3 regions of the Streptomyces seoulensis genome follow, and region 3 is predicted to be linked to each of the others. Evidence: predicted binding sites of a transcription regulator. Region 3 holds the regulator's gene; each other region holds the start of a gene.

Region 1 (4,716 bases), 810 kb from region 3:
CATAACAAGCAGCCCCCGCCAGGCGCTACCAACACCTGCGGGGGCTTGACCTACAAGATCGATGAGGCTCGATCCCGTGGCTGAAGCCAAGCTTAGCCCTGCCCCTCAGCAGGCGCACGTACTCCCGCACCCGATGGCCAACCCCGGCTACGGCAAGCGCTCCGCACCGGACCAAGTCCGGCGCGAGAAGGCCGACTTCACACACCTCCCGCCCCGCGAGGCGGCCATCGCCGCGTACATCGACCGGTTGCCCGAGGGCGCCGACATCTCGGTGAAGACGCTGGCCAAGACGCTCCCGTACGGCCAGTGCGCATTGCGTACGGCTCTCAACAGGCTCCAGTTGGCGGGGCACTTGAGGCGAGGCAGGGAGCGCCTGGAGTCGGCGGCGGGCGGCAACCGCTGGATCACCCGATCGTGGTTCTCCCGAACAGCCCGCGACGACGCGTGGTGGGCGGCGTTCACCCGGGGCGACGACATCGCGGCACCCCCGCCGAAACCCACCCGCTCCCGAGCCCACATCCTCCTGGCAGCCCTGGGCCGCAGGACACCGGCCCTCTCCCTCTCGGCCGCCGACTGCGCCTCCTTGGCGCCGCTCCTGACGGAATGGTTCGCCCGGGGCGCGACGGACGACGCGATCCTCCAGGCCCTCACCACCGGTCTGCCCACCCCCATCCACCACCCAGCGGCCCTGATCCGCACCCGCCTGACGGCCAAACTCCCCCCGGAACCGGCCCCCACCCCGCCCCGCCGCATCCTGGAGTGCGCGAACTGCGGCGTCCAGGGCCGCCCCGAGGCCCTACCGGGCGGCATGTGCAGGACCTGCCGCGGCGAACCGTCCCCCTGGCAGAGCCCCACCCCCTTGCCCGCCCCCTCCGTACGGGCCCGCGCAGAGGAGATCCGAGCGGCCATGTCGGCCCGCAAGCACGCCCCGGCACCCGTGTGACAGGCGGCGCAAGCCTGTTGAACCTGCCGCCGCACCGGTAGGGTCGCGATCTTCGGCCGGCGGACACCGGCTGGAGTCCCCCAAGGCTGCGTCGACAACGATGCCCCTCGAAGACACCCCCGCCCGAGCCCGGCTCGACCGCGCCCTGGACGACCTGGCCGTCACCTTCCACGGCATGACCGCCCGCGCCGACGAAGCCCAGTGCACATGTCACTGGGGCAGCGCGGACGAGCTGGCGCTGCTGAAGGTCCCGGGCCGCGAACTCGACCCGAACCTCCTGCGCCGTACCTGGAGCGCGCCCGACTGGGCCGACCACGGGGCGGTACTGCGCCGCGTCCTGCCGCAGTTCGCGCGGGAGCTGGCCGGCGGGGTAGCGGAGCTCTTGTACGCTCCGGCCGAGATCGGGCAGTCGTTCGCCCGGAGCGGCTGGCAGCGGTGGCCCCTGCGTCAGCGTGCGTCGGTGGGGGAGTTCCTGCACGCCTGGTGGTCCCACGGCCTCACCTCACCGGCGCCGACGATTCCCGTCCACGACCTTCTCGTCCTGTGCGCGGAGGCATCCGCCACCCTCACCCCCTGGCTCGCGGCATGGGAAGCCCTCGACCACCCCACGGCCGACCGCCACCTGGCCGAGGCGGCGGCCCACTGGACGCGCGACCTCCTGCACGACGAACTCCCCTGGCCCACCTGGCACGACGAGGACGCCCTACGCACCGAGCTCGCCACCTGGCTCGCCCGCCACGCACCGACCCGCCTGCGAGCCCAGAACGCCCCCGAAGGGCTCCTCCACCACATACGCCTGGCAGCCCTCCCCGCCCCGGCCCGCTGGGACGACCCCCACTGGCCCGTCGGCCGCGTCTGAGACCCGGGGAGGCACGCACCTACAGCTTCACCCGCGGCCGAGGCCCCGGAAAACGCCCGAGGGCGGCACCCCCCGTGAGGGAAGTGCCGCCCCGGAAAAGGACAGTTGATCCGGAAGGATCAGAAGTCCATGTCACCGCCCGGCATGCCGCCCGGAGCGGCCGCGGCGGCCTTCTCCGGCTTGTCGGCGATGACGGCCTCGGTGGTGAGGAACAGCGCGGCGATGGAGGCCGCGTTCTGCAGGGCGGAACGCGTCACCTTCGCCGGGTCGATGATGCCCTCGGCGATCATGTCGACGTACTCACCGGTCGCGGCGTTCAGGCCGTTGCCGACGGGGAGGTTGCGGACCTTCTCCACGACGACGCCACCCTCGAGACCACCGTTGACGGCGATCTGCTTGAGCGGGGCCTCCAGCGCGAGCTTCACCGCGTTGGCACCGGTCGCCTCGTCGCCCGACAGCTCGAGCTTGTCGAAGACCTGGCCGGCCTGCAGCAGGGCCACGCCACCACCGGCGACGATGCCCTCCTCGACGGCCGCCTTGGCGTTGCGCACGGCGTCCTCGATGCGGTGCTTGCGCTCCTTGAGCTCCACCTCGGTGGCGGCACCGGCCTTGATGACCGCCACGCCGCCCGCGAGCTTCGCCAGGCGCTCCTGGAGCTTCTCGCGGTCGTAGTCCGAGTCGCTGTTCTCGATCTCGGCGCGGATCTGGTTCACGCGACCCTGCACCTGCTCCGAGGAGCCGGCGCCGTCGACGATCGTGGTCTCGTCCTTGGTGACGACGACCTTGCGGGCACGGCCCAGCAGGTCCAGGGAGGCGTTCTCGAGCTTGAGACCGACCTCCTCGGAGATGACCTCGCCACCGGTGAGGATGGCGATGTCGCCGAGCATGGCCTTGCGGCGGTCACCGAAGCCCGGAGCCTTGACGGCGACGGACTTGAAGGTGCCGCGGATCTTGTTGACGACCAGGGTCGACAGGGCCTCGCCCTCGACGTCCTCGGCGATGATCAGCAGCGGCTTGCCCGACTGCATGACCTTCTCCAGCAGCGGGAGCAGGTCCTTGACCGAGGAGATCTTGGAGTTGGCGATCAGGATGTACGGGTCGTCGAGGACGGCCTCCATACGCTCCATGTCGGTGGCGAAGTACGCCGAGATGTAGCCCTTGTCGAAGCGCATGCCCTCGGTGAGCTCGAGCTCGAGACCGAAGGTCTGCGACTCCTCGACGGTGATGACGCCTTCCTTGCCGACCTTGTCCATGGCCTCGGCGATGAGGTCACCGATCTGGGTGTCGGCGGCGGAGATGGAGGCCGTGGAAGCGATCTGCTCCTTGGTCTCGACATCCTTGGCCTGCTCCAGCAGGGCGGCGGAGACGGCCTCGACGGCCTTCTCGATACCGCGCTTCAGCGCCATCGGGTTGGCACCCGCGGCGACGTTGCGCAGACCTTCCTTGACCAGGGCCTGGGCCAGCACGGTCGCGGTGGTCGTACCGTCGCCGGCGACGTCGTCCGTCTTCTTGGCGACTTCCTTGACCAGCTCGGCGCCGATCTTCTCGTACGGGTCCTCGAGCTCGATCTCCTTGGCGATGGAGACACCATCGTTGGTGATCGTGGGGGCGCCCCACTTCTTCTCGAGGACGACGTTGCGGCCCTTGGGGCCGAGCGTCACCTTGACGGCGTCCGCGAGCTGGTTCATGCCGCGCTCGAGGCCGCGCCGCGCCTCCTCGTCGAACGCGATGATCTTGGCCATGTGAAGTGGTCCCTCCAGGACTGGGGGTGATTCCTTCGGACCGCGCCCGCGCCCGCGACGGACGGCTCGCCGACCTCGTGGTTCCTTGCCCCACCCGGTCTGCGGGCCTCACCGACCCGGTCCTTCGTTGTCACTCTCACCTTCAGAGTGCTAACGCAATGATTAGCACTCACCCAGGGCGAGTGCAAGCGCCTTCGGGGGATCAGGACGGGACTTAACAGGACGAAGGGCCCGCACCCTGTGCCGGTGCGGGCCCTGCGCTCTGCTGGAGACGTTCAGGCGGTGACGCGAACCATGTCGGCCTGCGGGCCCTTCTGACCCTGCGAGATCTCGAACTCGACCCGCTGACCCTCTTCCAGGCTGCGGTAGCCGTCCATCTGAATCGCGCTGTAGTGGACGAAGACGTCCGCACCACCGTCGACCGCGATGAAGCCGTACCCCTTCTCCGCGTTGAACCACTTGACGGTGCCCTGAGCCATGGCTAACTCCCCTATTACTGGCCCTTGCGCAGATCCACACCTCGCGGACCTGGGTCAGACCTCGCCCCCCGAACTGTCGGGGGCGTGCGCCGGAACGCGTCGACCGCGGCTGAATGTATCTGTCCAACTGCCGTCTGCAACAGGTCAATCGGACGAGAATTCCGGACGGGCGCAGTCCGGAATCTGCCGCGAAGTCGGCCGAATCAGGGGCAAGTCGGGCCCCATAAAAGCAACAAAAGCCGCACATTACCCGCGCATTTTGGCTGTTTCTTGTCGGGCCTGCGGCATGAATCCAGGGCTCCGATCCACCGGACCGGGAGCGCGTTCCCCAACTCTACCGCGCTCAATCACACAGAATGGCCTCCTCCGTTTCTCTTACGGAGAAGGCCATTCGATGAACAGCGGGTAACCGTGGTTACCCAAGGTAATTCTCAGCCGCCGGCGACCGCCGGAATGATGGAGACACCCGCACCGTCGGGGGTGGCGGCCTGAAGTCCGCCCTCGAAACGCACGTCGTCGTCATTGACGTACACATTCACGAAACGGCGCAGCTTGCCCTGGTCGTCCAGCACGCGTGCGGCGATGCCCGTGTGGTGCTTCTCCAGGTCCTCGATGACCTCCGCGAGCGTGCCGCCCTCGGCGGGGACCTCGGCCTGGCCGCCGGTGTAGGTACGCAGGATGGTCGGGATGCGA
Region 2 (4,716 bases), 4.8 Mb from region 3:
GCGGTCCCAGTCGGAGTCGGTGTTCTCGATCTCGGCCTTGATCTGCGCGACGCGGCCCTGCACGTCGGCGGAGTTGCCGCCGCCGTCGACGATGGTGGTGTCGTCCTTGGTGACGGTCACGCGGCGGGCGGAACCGAGCACGTCCAGGCCGGCCTGGTCGAGCTTGAGGCCGACCTCCTCGGAGATGACGGTGGCGCCGGTGAGGACGGCCATGTCCTGGAGCATCGCCTTGCGGCGGTCGCCGAAGCCGGGGGCCTTCACCGCGACGGCGTTGAAGGTGCCGCGGATCTTGTTGACCACCAGGGTCGACAGGGCCTCGCCCTCGACGTCCTCGGCGATGATCAGCAGCGGCCGGGAGGCGTTGGTCTGGATGATCTTCTCGAGCAGCGGGAGCAGCTCGGTGATCGAGGAGATCTTGCCCTGGTTGATCAGGATGTACGGGTCGTCGAGGACGGCCTCCATACGCTCCTGGTCGGTGACGAAGTACGGGGACAGGTAGCCCTTGTCGAAGGCCATGCCCTCGGTGAAGTCCAGCTCCAGACCGAAGGTGTTGGACTCCTCGACGGTGATGACACCGTCCTTGCCGACCTTGTCCATGGCCTCGGCGATCAGCTCGCCGACCTGCTGGTCCTGGGCGGACAGCGCGGCGACGGCGGCGATGTCGGACTTCTCGTCGATCGGGCGGGCCGAGGCGAGCAGGTCCTCGGAGATCGCCTTGACCGCGGCATCGATGCCCTTCTTCAGGGCGGCCGGGGAAGCACCGGCGGCGACGTTCTTCAGGCCCTCGCGGACCAGCGCCTGGGCCAGCACGGTGGCGGTGGTGGTGCCGTCACCCGCGATGTCGTTGGTCTTGGTCGCCACCTCCTTCACGAGCTGGGCGCCGAGGTTCTCGAACGGGTCCTCGATCTCCACCTCACGGGCGATCGTGACACCGTCGTTGGTGATGGTCGGGGCGCCGAACTTCTTGTCGATGACGACGTTGCGACCGCGGGGGCCGATCGTCACCTTCACCGTGTCGGCCAGCTTGTTGACGCCGCGCTCAAGGGCGCGACGGGCGTCCTCGTCGAACTTCAGTGTCTTCGCCATGACAGCGGGAGCCCTCTCGGAAAATCTGGGTGGATGTGCCTGCGCCCCCGGCCGCCCGGCTCTTTACGGTCGCGGGAACCAGGGGCGCAGTGGTGAAGCAGATGCTTCGGGGTGAACTACTTCTCGATGACCGCGAGGACGTCGCGGGCCGAGAGGACGAGGTACTCGTCGCCGTTGTACTTCACCTCGGTGCCGCCGTACTTGCTGTACAGCACGATGTCGCCGACCTTGACGTCGAGCGGCAGGCGCTCGCCGTTCTCGAAGCGGCCCGGACCGACGGCGAGGACGGCGCCCTCCTGGGGCTTCTCCTTCGCGGTGTCCGGGATGACCAGGCCCGAGGCCGTGGTCTGCTCGGCGTCCAGCGGCTGGACCACGATGCGGTCCTCGAGCGGCTTGATGGCAACCTTGGAGCTGGCGGTCGTCACGATCCGACCTCCCCCTTCGGAGAATTCACGGGGTTGACTGTCTGAGGTGGCGACCAGGTGGATCCGTCGTCGCGGGTGCCGGACCTGCCCGTCGCTTTGTTGGCACTCTCATGTGCCGAGTGCCAGTGCCGAGACTATGACCGGGGTTAGCACTCGGTCAAGCGGAGTGCCAATTGCCGTGCGGCGCGTCGGCGTACGGGGCCGGCTGGAGTTGCCTTCACCGTGCCGTTGGTCCGCTCACCCCCAGGGGGCTGCCGCCCCCGGACCCCCGCTTCGGCCCTGGACGGGCCTCGTCCTCAAGCGCCGGACGGGCTGGATTGGCTGGGCCTACAGGTAGTCCCTCAGGTTTCCCACCGTCAGGCCCCTGCCCTGGGCCTCTCTCAGCACGCGCGCCGTGCGCCCGGTGAGGCCGTCCTCGTCGTCCGGGGTGACGCGGATGATGGTGCCGGGGGCCAGGCGGTCGGGGTCGTCGGCACCGGTCCCGCGGACGAAGGTGGTGATGCCGCAGTCGGCGGCCGCGCGCAGGGTGGTGGCGTCGTACGCGTCCGCGCGCGGGCGCAGCAGCCGGGGGCGGCTGCCCGTGCGGGCGGCGAGGCGGTCCTGGCGGGCGCACAGTTCGGCGCGCTGACGGGCGCGGGGCAGGCCGGGCAGGGCCGGGTGGCGCGGGAGGCGGCCGCCGACGGTGACGCCCGCCGCGCGGAGCCGGGCGGCGCGGCCGGGGCCCAGGGTGTCGGGGGCCGTGAAGACGGTGACCGGCAGGCGCAGTTCGCCGACCAGCGCGGTCAGGCTCCGGTCATGTACGGCCGCGTCGTCGTAGGTGAGGAAGACGACCCGGTCGGTGGTGGCGACGCGGTCCACCACACCGGCCAGGCTCAGTGTGCGGGTGGCGAGGGGGCGGGCCGCGTGGCGGGGCGGGGCGGCGAGGGGGGCGGCCAGGCCCCAGCGGCGGTATGCGCGTTCGGGGGCCGGGGCCGAGCGGCGTACGCCCTCCGCCGCCTTCTTGCCGAGGCGTTCGATGGGGTCGACCGACTGGGCGCAGCCGGTGAGCAGCAGGAGGGCCGAGACGAGCGCGACGGCCCGCGCCGCACGGCTGCCGCCGCCCGGCCGCGCCCGGCGCCTCACAGGTAGTCCTCCAGGCGTGCCACGGCGTATCCCTCGCGGGTGACCTTGTCGAGGAAGCGGCGCATGTCGTCGACCATCGTGCCGTCCCACTCGTCGGTGCCCCGGAAGTGGGTGAGGACGATGTCGCCGCGTCTGAGCCTCTTGTCGTCCTCGCGGTACTCCCAGTGGTCGACGAAGACCTCTTCGTTCCAGATGGGCGCGTACTTGATGCCGCAGGACTTGGCGGCGCGCAGGGTGTCCTGGTTGTAGTCGCCGTAGGGCGGGCGCAGGACCTCGGGGCGCTTGCCGTACTGCTTCTCCATGATGTCCTGCATGCCGCAGATCTCGTCCCGCTGCTGCTCGTAGGAGAGGCCGGGCAGGTAGGGGTGGGTCAGGGTGTGGTTGTCGACGGTGTTCCCGTACGACTGCATCTTGCGGAAGTAGCCGTAGTCGTCCTTCACCAGGTAGTTGCTGAGGAAGGCGGTGTACGGGATCTTCAGCTCCCGCATCATCGAGAGGAACCGGGGGTCTTTCTCGGCGCCGTCGTCGATCGTGAGGAAGACGATCTTCTTGTCGGTGGGGACGGTGGTGAAGACCGGGGGCAGGTTCTCGTCCTCCTGGTGGTCCACCTCGAAGCCCTCGCGGGCGGTGATCCTCGGCTTGACCTTGGGCGGGGCCGGGGCCGTGAGCGGGACCTGGTCGAGCCGCCACTTGCGGGCCGCTGCCACCATGCGCCGCTGCTCCGCGAGGCGGGCCGATGTGGCGTCAGGGGCGTCGGCGGGGCCTTGCCGGCCCGCGGGGGCGGAGCCGGAGCCCGAGCAGCCGGTGAGGGCCGCGGCGGTGGCCAGGGCGGCGACCGAGCAGCGGACGGCCAGGGACCGGGAGCGTGCCCGGAGTTTGTCATTTTGTCCTACATGTCGCATGGTGCCGGATCCTGGCAGGCACCGGCCCCGATCCCGGCCCGACACCGCCGCCGGAGGCGCACGGTCCACCGACTGGCCCACAATGAGCCGGTGAACGACCAGCTCTCCGCCCTCCAGGGATTCCACGCGCTGCGCACCGACGAGGGCCAAGCCCTCCTCGACGAGGTGCGCGGCACCGCACCGGCCGACGAACTCGCCGTCGCCACCCGGCTGCGCCGCACCCACCCGGCCGGCCTGGTGTCGGCCGCGCTCGGCCAGGCCCGGCTGCGCCAGCGGGCGGCCGCCAAGTTCGGGGCGGAGGACGCGGAGCGGATGTTCTTCACGCCGAACGGGGTCGAGCAGTCGACACGGGCGAGCGTGGCGGCGTACCGCGCGGAGCGGATGCGGACGCTCGGCATCACCTCGGTCGCCGACCTGTGCTGCGGGATCGGCGGCGACGCGCTCGCGCTGGCCCGCGCCGGAATCCGGGTGCTCGCCGTGGACCGGGACCCGCTGACGGCGGCCGTGGCGCGGGCCAACGCCGAGGTACTGGGGCTGGCCGAGCTGATCGAGGTGCGCGAGGCCGACGTCACCGAGGTCGACACCGCCGGGTACGACGCGGTGTTCGTGGACCCCGCCCGGCGCGGCGGACGCGGCCGGATCTTCGACCCGGAGGCGTACTCACCGCCCCTGTCCTGGGCCGTGGCCACCGCGCTCGCCGCGCCCCGCGCCGCCCTGAAGATCGCGCCCGGCATCCCGCACGAGGCGGTGCCCGCCGAGGCCGAGGCCGAGTGGATCTCGGACGGCGGCGACGTGAAGGAGGCCGTGCTGTGGTTCGGCACCGGCATCCCCGGCGGTGTCCGCGCCACCCTGCTGCCGGGCCCGCGCGGCCTCCAGGGCCGGGGCCTGCCCGACCCGGCGGTCCGCCCGCCCGGCCGGTACCTCTACGAGCCGGACGGCGCCGTGATCCGCGCCCACTTGGTCGCGGAGGTCGCCGAGGAGCTGGACGGCGGCCTGCTGGACGAGACGATCGCCTACATCACCGCCGACGAGCTGCGCCCCACCCCGTACGCCTCCGCCTACGAGATCACCGACCGGATGCCGTTCAACGTCAAGAAGCTCAAGGCGCTGCTGCGGGAGCGGCAGGTGGGCAACCTGACCGTGAAGAAGCGCGGCTCGGCGGTCGAGCCGGAGGAACTGCG
Region 3 (4,716 bases):
CGACGGCGACGGGCTCGCCCGGGCCCTGTCCGGCTGCGCGGGCCTGAGCGCCGAGGACATCGCGGACCGCATCCGCGACCTGGTCCACGGCTTCGGCGCGGACGAGCCCGAGGACGATCTCGCCCTGCTGGTGCTCCAGGCGCAGTGAGCGGGGTCCCGCTCGCGGTACGGGACAATGGAGGACATGCCTTCCGCACTCCCCGACGGCGAGTCCGTCCCCGACGACGGCGCGCTGCCCGCCGCCGCGCTCGCCGGTGCCGCCGAGCGGCCCCTCGGGTTCTATCTCCACGTCCCGTACTGCGCGACCCGCTGCGGCTACTGCGACTTCAACACCTACACCGCCACCGAGCTGCGCGGCACGGGCGGGGTGCTCGCCTCGCGGGACAACTACGCGGACACCCTCGTCGACGAGGTCCGGCTCGCCCGCAAGGTGCTCGGCGACGACCCGCGCGAGGTCCGTACGGTCTTCGTCGGCGGCGGCACGCCCACCCTGCTGGCCGCCGAGGACCTGGTGCGGATGCTCGGCGCCGTCCGGGACGAGTTCGGTCTCGCACCGGACGCGGAGATCACCACCGAGGCCAATCCGGACTCCGTCGACCCGGCCTACCTCGCCACCCTGCGCGAGGGCGGCTTCAACCGGCTCTCCTTCGGCATGCAGAGCGCGAAGCCGCACGTGCTGCAGATCCTCGACCGCACCCACACCCCCGGCCGCCCCGAGGCATGCGTGGCGGAAGCGCGCGCGGCCGGTTTCGAGCACGTCAACCTCGACCTGATCTACGGCACCCCCGGCGAGTCCGACGACGACTGGCGCGCCTCCCTGGAGGCGGCCCTCGGCGCGGGTCCCGACCACATCAGCGCCTACGCCCTGATCGTCGAGGAGGGCACCCAGCTCGCCCGGCGCATCCGGCGCGGCGAGGTCCCGATGACCGACGACGACGTCCACGCGGACCGCTATCTCATCGCCGAGGAGATGCTCACCGCGGCGGGCCTGCACTGGTACGAGGTCTCCAACTGGGCCACCTCCGAGGCCGCCCGCTGCCTGCACAACGAGCTGTACTGGCGCGGCGCCGACTGGTGGGGCGCGGGCCCCGGAGCCCACAGCCACGTCGGCGGGGTGCGCTGGTGGAACGTCAAGCACCCCGGCGCCTACGCCGCCGCCCTCGCCGCCGGCCGCACCCCCGGCGCGGGCCGCGAGCTGCTGTCCGAGGAGGACCGCCGGGTGGAGCGCATCCTCCTGGAACTCCGCCTGCGCGACGGCGTCCCGCTCTCCCTGCTCAAGCCGGCCGGTCTCGCCGCCTCCCGCCAGGCCCTCACCGACGGCCTGCTGAACCCCGGGCCCTACGCCGAGGGCCGCGCGACCCTCACCCTCCGGGGCCGCCTGCTGGCGGACGCGGTGGTGCGGGACCTGGTGGACTGAACCGGGCCGCTACGCCTCGGCCGTGACGAAATCGATCAGCTCCTCGACCCGGCCGAGGAGTTCCGGCTCCAGGTCCCGGTAGGACGTCACCCTCGCCAGGATCGCCTGCCACACCGCACCGGTGTTTTCCGGCCAACCCAGCGCCTTGCAGACGCCCTTCTTCCAGTCCTGGCCACGGGGGACGCGGGGCCAGGCGGGGATGCCGAGGGCCGAGGGCTTCACGGCCTCCCAGATGTCGATGTACGGGTGGCCGACGACCAGGGCGTGCTCGCTGGTCACCGACCGCGCGATGCGCCACTCCTTGGTGCCGGGCAGGAGGTGGTCCACCAGGACGCCCAGCCGGGCGTCGGCGTCCGGGGCGAACTCGGCCACGATGGCGGGCAGGTCGTCCACGCCCTCCAGGTACTCCACGACGACGCCCTCGATGCGCAGGTCGTCGCCCCAGACCTTCTCCACCAGCTCGGCGTCGTGCCTGCCCTCGACGTAGATCCGGCCGGCGCGGGCCACCCGGGCGCGGGCGCCGGGGACGGCGACGGAGCCGGAGGCGGTGCGGGCGGGCTTCGCTGGGGACGCGGCGGCCGGGCGGACCAGGGTGACCGGCCGGCCCTCCAGCAGGAAGCCGCGCGGCTCCAGCGGGAACACCCGGTGCTTGCCGAAGCGGTCCTCCAGCGTGACCGTGCCCGCCTCGCAGCGGATCACCGCCCCGCAGAACCCGGTACCGGGCTCCTCCACCACCAGCCCCGCCTCCGCCGCGACCTCGGGCACCGGCTTCGGCTTCTTCCAGGGAGCGGTGAGGTCGGGGGAGTAGTCGCGCATTCCGATGACGATAGGAGAAGTCGCGGCCCGGTACTCAGGACACGCCGAAACGCGCTGCCAGGGCGTCCCGTTGGCGTCGTACGAAGGCCGCGTCGACCACCGCTCCGTGACCGGGCACGTACAGGGCGTCCTCGCCGCCCAGCTCCAGCAGCCGGTCCAGCGCGGCCGGCCAGCGGGCGGGCAGCGCGTCCGGGCCCGCCTGCGGCTCACCGGACTCCTCCACCAGATCACCGCAGAAGACGACCTCGGGGGAGCCGGGCACCAGCACCGCCAGGTCGTGGCCGGTGTGGCCGGGGCCGACGTTCGCCAGCAGCGCCTGGCGGCCGCCGCCGAGGTCGAGCGTCCACTCGCCGGACACCGCGTGCGCGGGCGGCACCAGGGCCCGCGTGGCGGCCTCCGCCTCCCCGGCCGGGAGCCCGTGGTCGACCGCGTCCAGCCGCAGCGCCGCGCGCTCGTGCGTGAAGACCACGTCCAGCCCGACCGCGCCGTAGACCTCCGCCCCGGCGAAGGCGGATGCGCCCAGGACATGATCGAAATGCGGGTGGGTCAGCGCGAGATGGGTCACATCCCGGCCCGCCAGCGTCCGCGCCGCCGCCCGCAGCCCCGCCCCCTCGGCCAGGCTCGACCCCGCGTCCACCACCAGTGCCGTGCCCGAGCCCACCACCAGCCCCACGGTGCAGTCCCAGCCCGGCAGCCGGCACCGGCCCACCCCTTCGGCCAGCCGCTCCCATCCGAGGTCTTCCCAAGTCACCGTCATACCCGGACGCTAACGGTGCACAAGCCGTGCGGACCGCACCGACCTTGCCCGGTGAGCACCCCACGGCCGTACACTGGCCGGGGAAGTCTGGCACTCGCAAGCGCAGAGTGCCAGGCGGTACACCGTAAGGACCGTGGGGCGACGTGATGGAGGTGCGCATGCTGAGCGAACGCAGGCTGCAGGTACTGCGCGCCATCGTGCAGGACTACGTCGGCACCGAGGAGCCCGTCGGCTCCAAGGCGCTGACCGAACGGCACAGCCTCGGCGTCTCCCCGGCGACCGTGCGCAACGACATGGCCGCGCTGGAGGAGGAGGGGTTCATCGCCCAGCCGCACACCAGCGCCGGGCGCATCCCCACCGACAAGGGCTACCGGCTCTTCGTCGACAAGCTCGCCGGTGTGAAGCCGATGACGGCGCCCGAGCGGCGCGCGATCCAGAACTTCCTGGAGGGCGCGGTCGACCTGGACGACGTCGTGGCCCGCACGGTGCGGCTGCTCGCGCAGCTCACCCGGCAGGTCGCCGTCGTGCAGTACCCCTCGCTGACCCGGTCCACCGTGCGGCATGTGGAACTGCTCTCACTCGCCCCCGCGCGCGTGATGCTCGTGCTGATCACGGACACCGGCCGGGTCGAGCAGCGGATGGTCGACTGCCCCGCCCCGTTCGGCGAGGCGTCGCTCGCGGATCTGCGCGCGCGGCTCAACAGCAAGGTGGCCGGACGCCGGTTCACCGACGTACCGCGACTGGTCGAGGACCTCCCCGATGCCTTCGAGGCGGAGGATCGCGGTACGGTCTCCACAGTGCTCTCCACTCTGCTGGAGACACTGGTCGAGGAGAACGAGGAACGGCTGATGATCGGCGGAACCGCCAATCTCACCCGTTTCGGACATGACTTCCCCCTGGTGATCCGGCCCGTGCTGGAGGCCCTGGAGGAGCAGGTCGTGCTCCTCAAGCTCCTCGGCGAAGCCAAAGATCCGGGCGTGACCGTGCGTATCGGGCACGAGAACGCTCATGAGGGACTCAACTCCACGTCCGTCGTGTCGGTCGGCTACGGTTCGGGCGGCGAGGCGGTTGCCAAGCTCGGCGTGGTCGGACCGACCCGCATGGACTATCCGGGAACGATGGGAGCGGTACGCGCAGTGGCACGGTACGTCGGACAGATCCTGGCGGAGTCGTAAGTGGCCACGGATTACTACGCCGTTCTCGGCGTGCGCCGCGACGCGTCGCAGGATGAGATCAAGAAGGCGTTCCGCAGGCTCGCACGCGAGCTGCATCCGGACGTCAATCCCGATCCGAAGACCCAGGAGCGGTTCAAGGAGATCAACGCCGCTTACGAGGTGCTGTCGGACCCGCAGAAGAAGCAGGTCTACGACCTCGGCGGCGACCCGCTCTCGCAGGCCGGCGGCGCCGGTGGCGCGGGCGGCTTCGGGGCCGGCGGCTTCGGCAACTTCTCCGACATCATGGACGCGTTCTTCGGCACGGCGTCGCAGCGCGGCCCGCGCTCGCGCACCCGTCGCGGCCAGGACGCCATGATCCGGATCGAGGTCGAGCTGGACGAGGCGGCCTTCGGCACGACCAAGGACATCCAGGTCGACACGGCGGTCGTCTGCAACACCTGCAGCGGCGAGGGCGCGGCCCCCGGCACCTCCGCGCAGACCTGTGACATGTGCCGCGGCCGTGGCGAGGTCTCGCAGGTCACCCGGTCCTTCCTGGGCCAGGTCATGACCTC

What was found. The regulator HrcA, encoded in region 3, represses chaperone genes, less so after heat shock. The targets are predictions, from matches to a motif close to TTNGCACTCNGNNNNNCNGAGTGCNAA.
Region 1: a site for HrcA is predicted at 3,707-3,733, ahead of groL (chaperonin GroEL). Genes of this name have one in related genera too.
Region 2: a site for HrcA is predicted at 1,658-1,684, ahead of groES (co-chaperone GroES). Genes of this name have one in related genera too.

The regions. Positions count from the first base shown of each region.
Region 1 is NZ_AP025667.1:409,637-414,352, reverse strand. It holds gene HEK131_RS02030 (hypothetical protein) at 134-943, shown strand; gene HEK131_RS02025 (hypothetical protein) at 1,044-1,802, shown strand; gene groL (chaperonin GroEL) at 1,922-3,544, opposite strand; gene HEK131_RS02015 (cold-shock protein) at 3,820-4,023, opposite strand; gene HEK131_RS02010 (MoaD/ThiS family protein) at 4,455-4,716, opposite strand, start outside.
Region 2 is NZ_AP025667.1:5,999,498-6,004,213, forward strand. It holds gene groL (chaperonin GroEL) at 1-1,086, opposite strand, end outside; gene groES (co-chaperone GroES) at 1,203-1,511, opposite strand; gene HEK131_RS27430 (polysaccharide deacetylase family protein) at 1,839-2,633, opposite strand; gene HEK131_RS27435 (polysaccharide deacetylase family protein) at 2,630-3,535, opposite strand; gene HEK131_RS27440 (class I SAM-dependent methyltransferase) at 3,626-4,716, shown strand, end outside.
Region 3 is NZ_AP025667.1:1,216,331-1,221,046, forward strand. It holds gene HEK131_RS05580 (SpoIIE family protein phosphatase) at 1-148, shown strand, start outside; gene hemW (radical SAM family heme chaperone HemW) at 185-1,417, shown strand; gene HEK131_RS05590 (DUF3097 domain-containing protein) at 1,427-2,233, opposite strand; gene HEK131_RS05595 (MBL fold metallo-hydrolase) at 2,268-2,990, opposite strand; gene hrcA (heat-inducible transcriptional repressor HrcA) at 3,149-4,165, shown strand; gene dnaJ (molecular chaperone DnaJ) at 4,166-4,716, shown strand, end outside.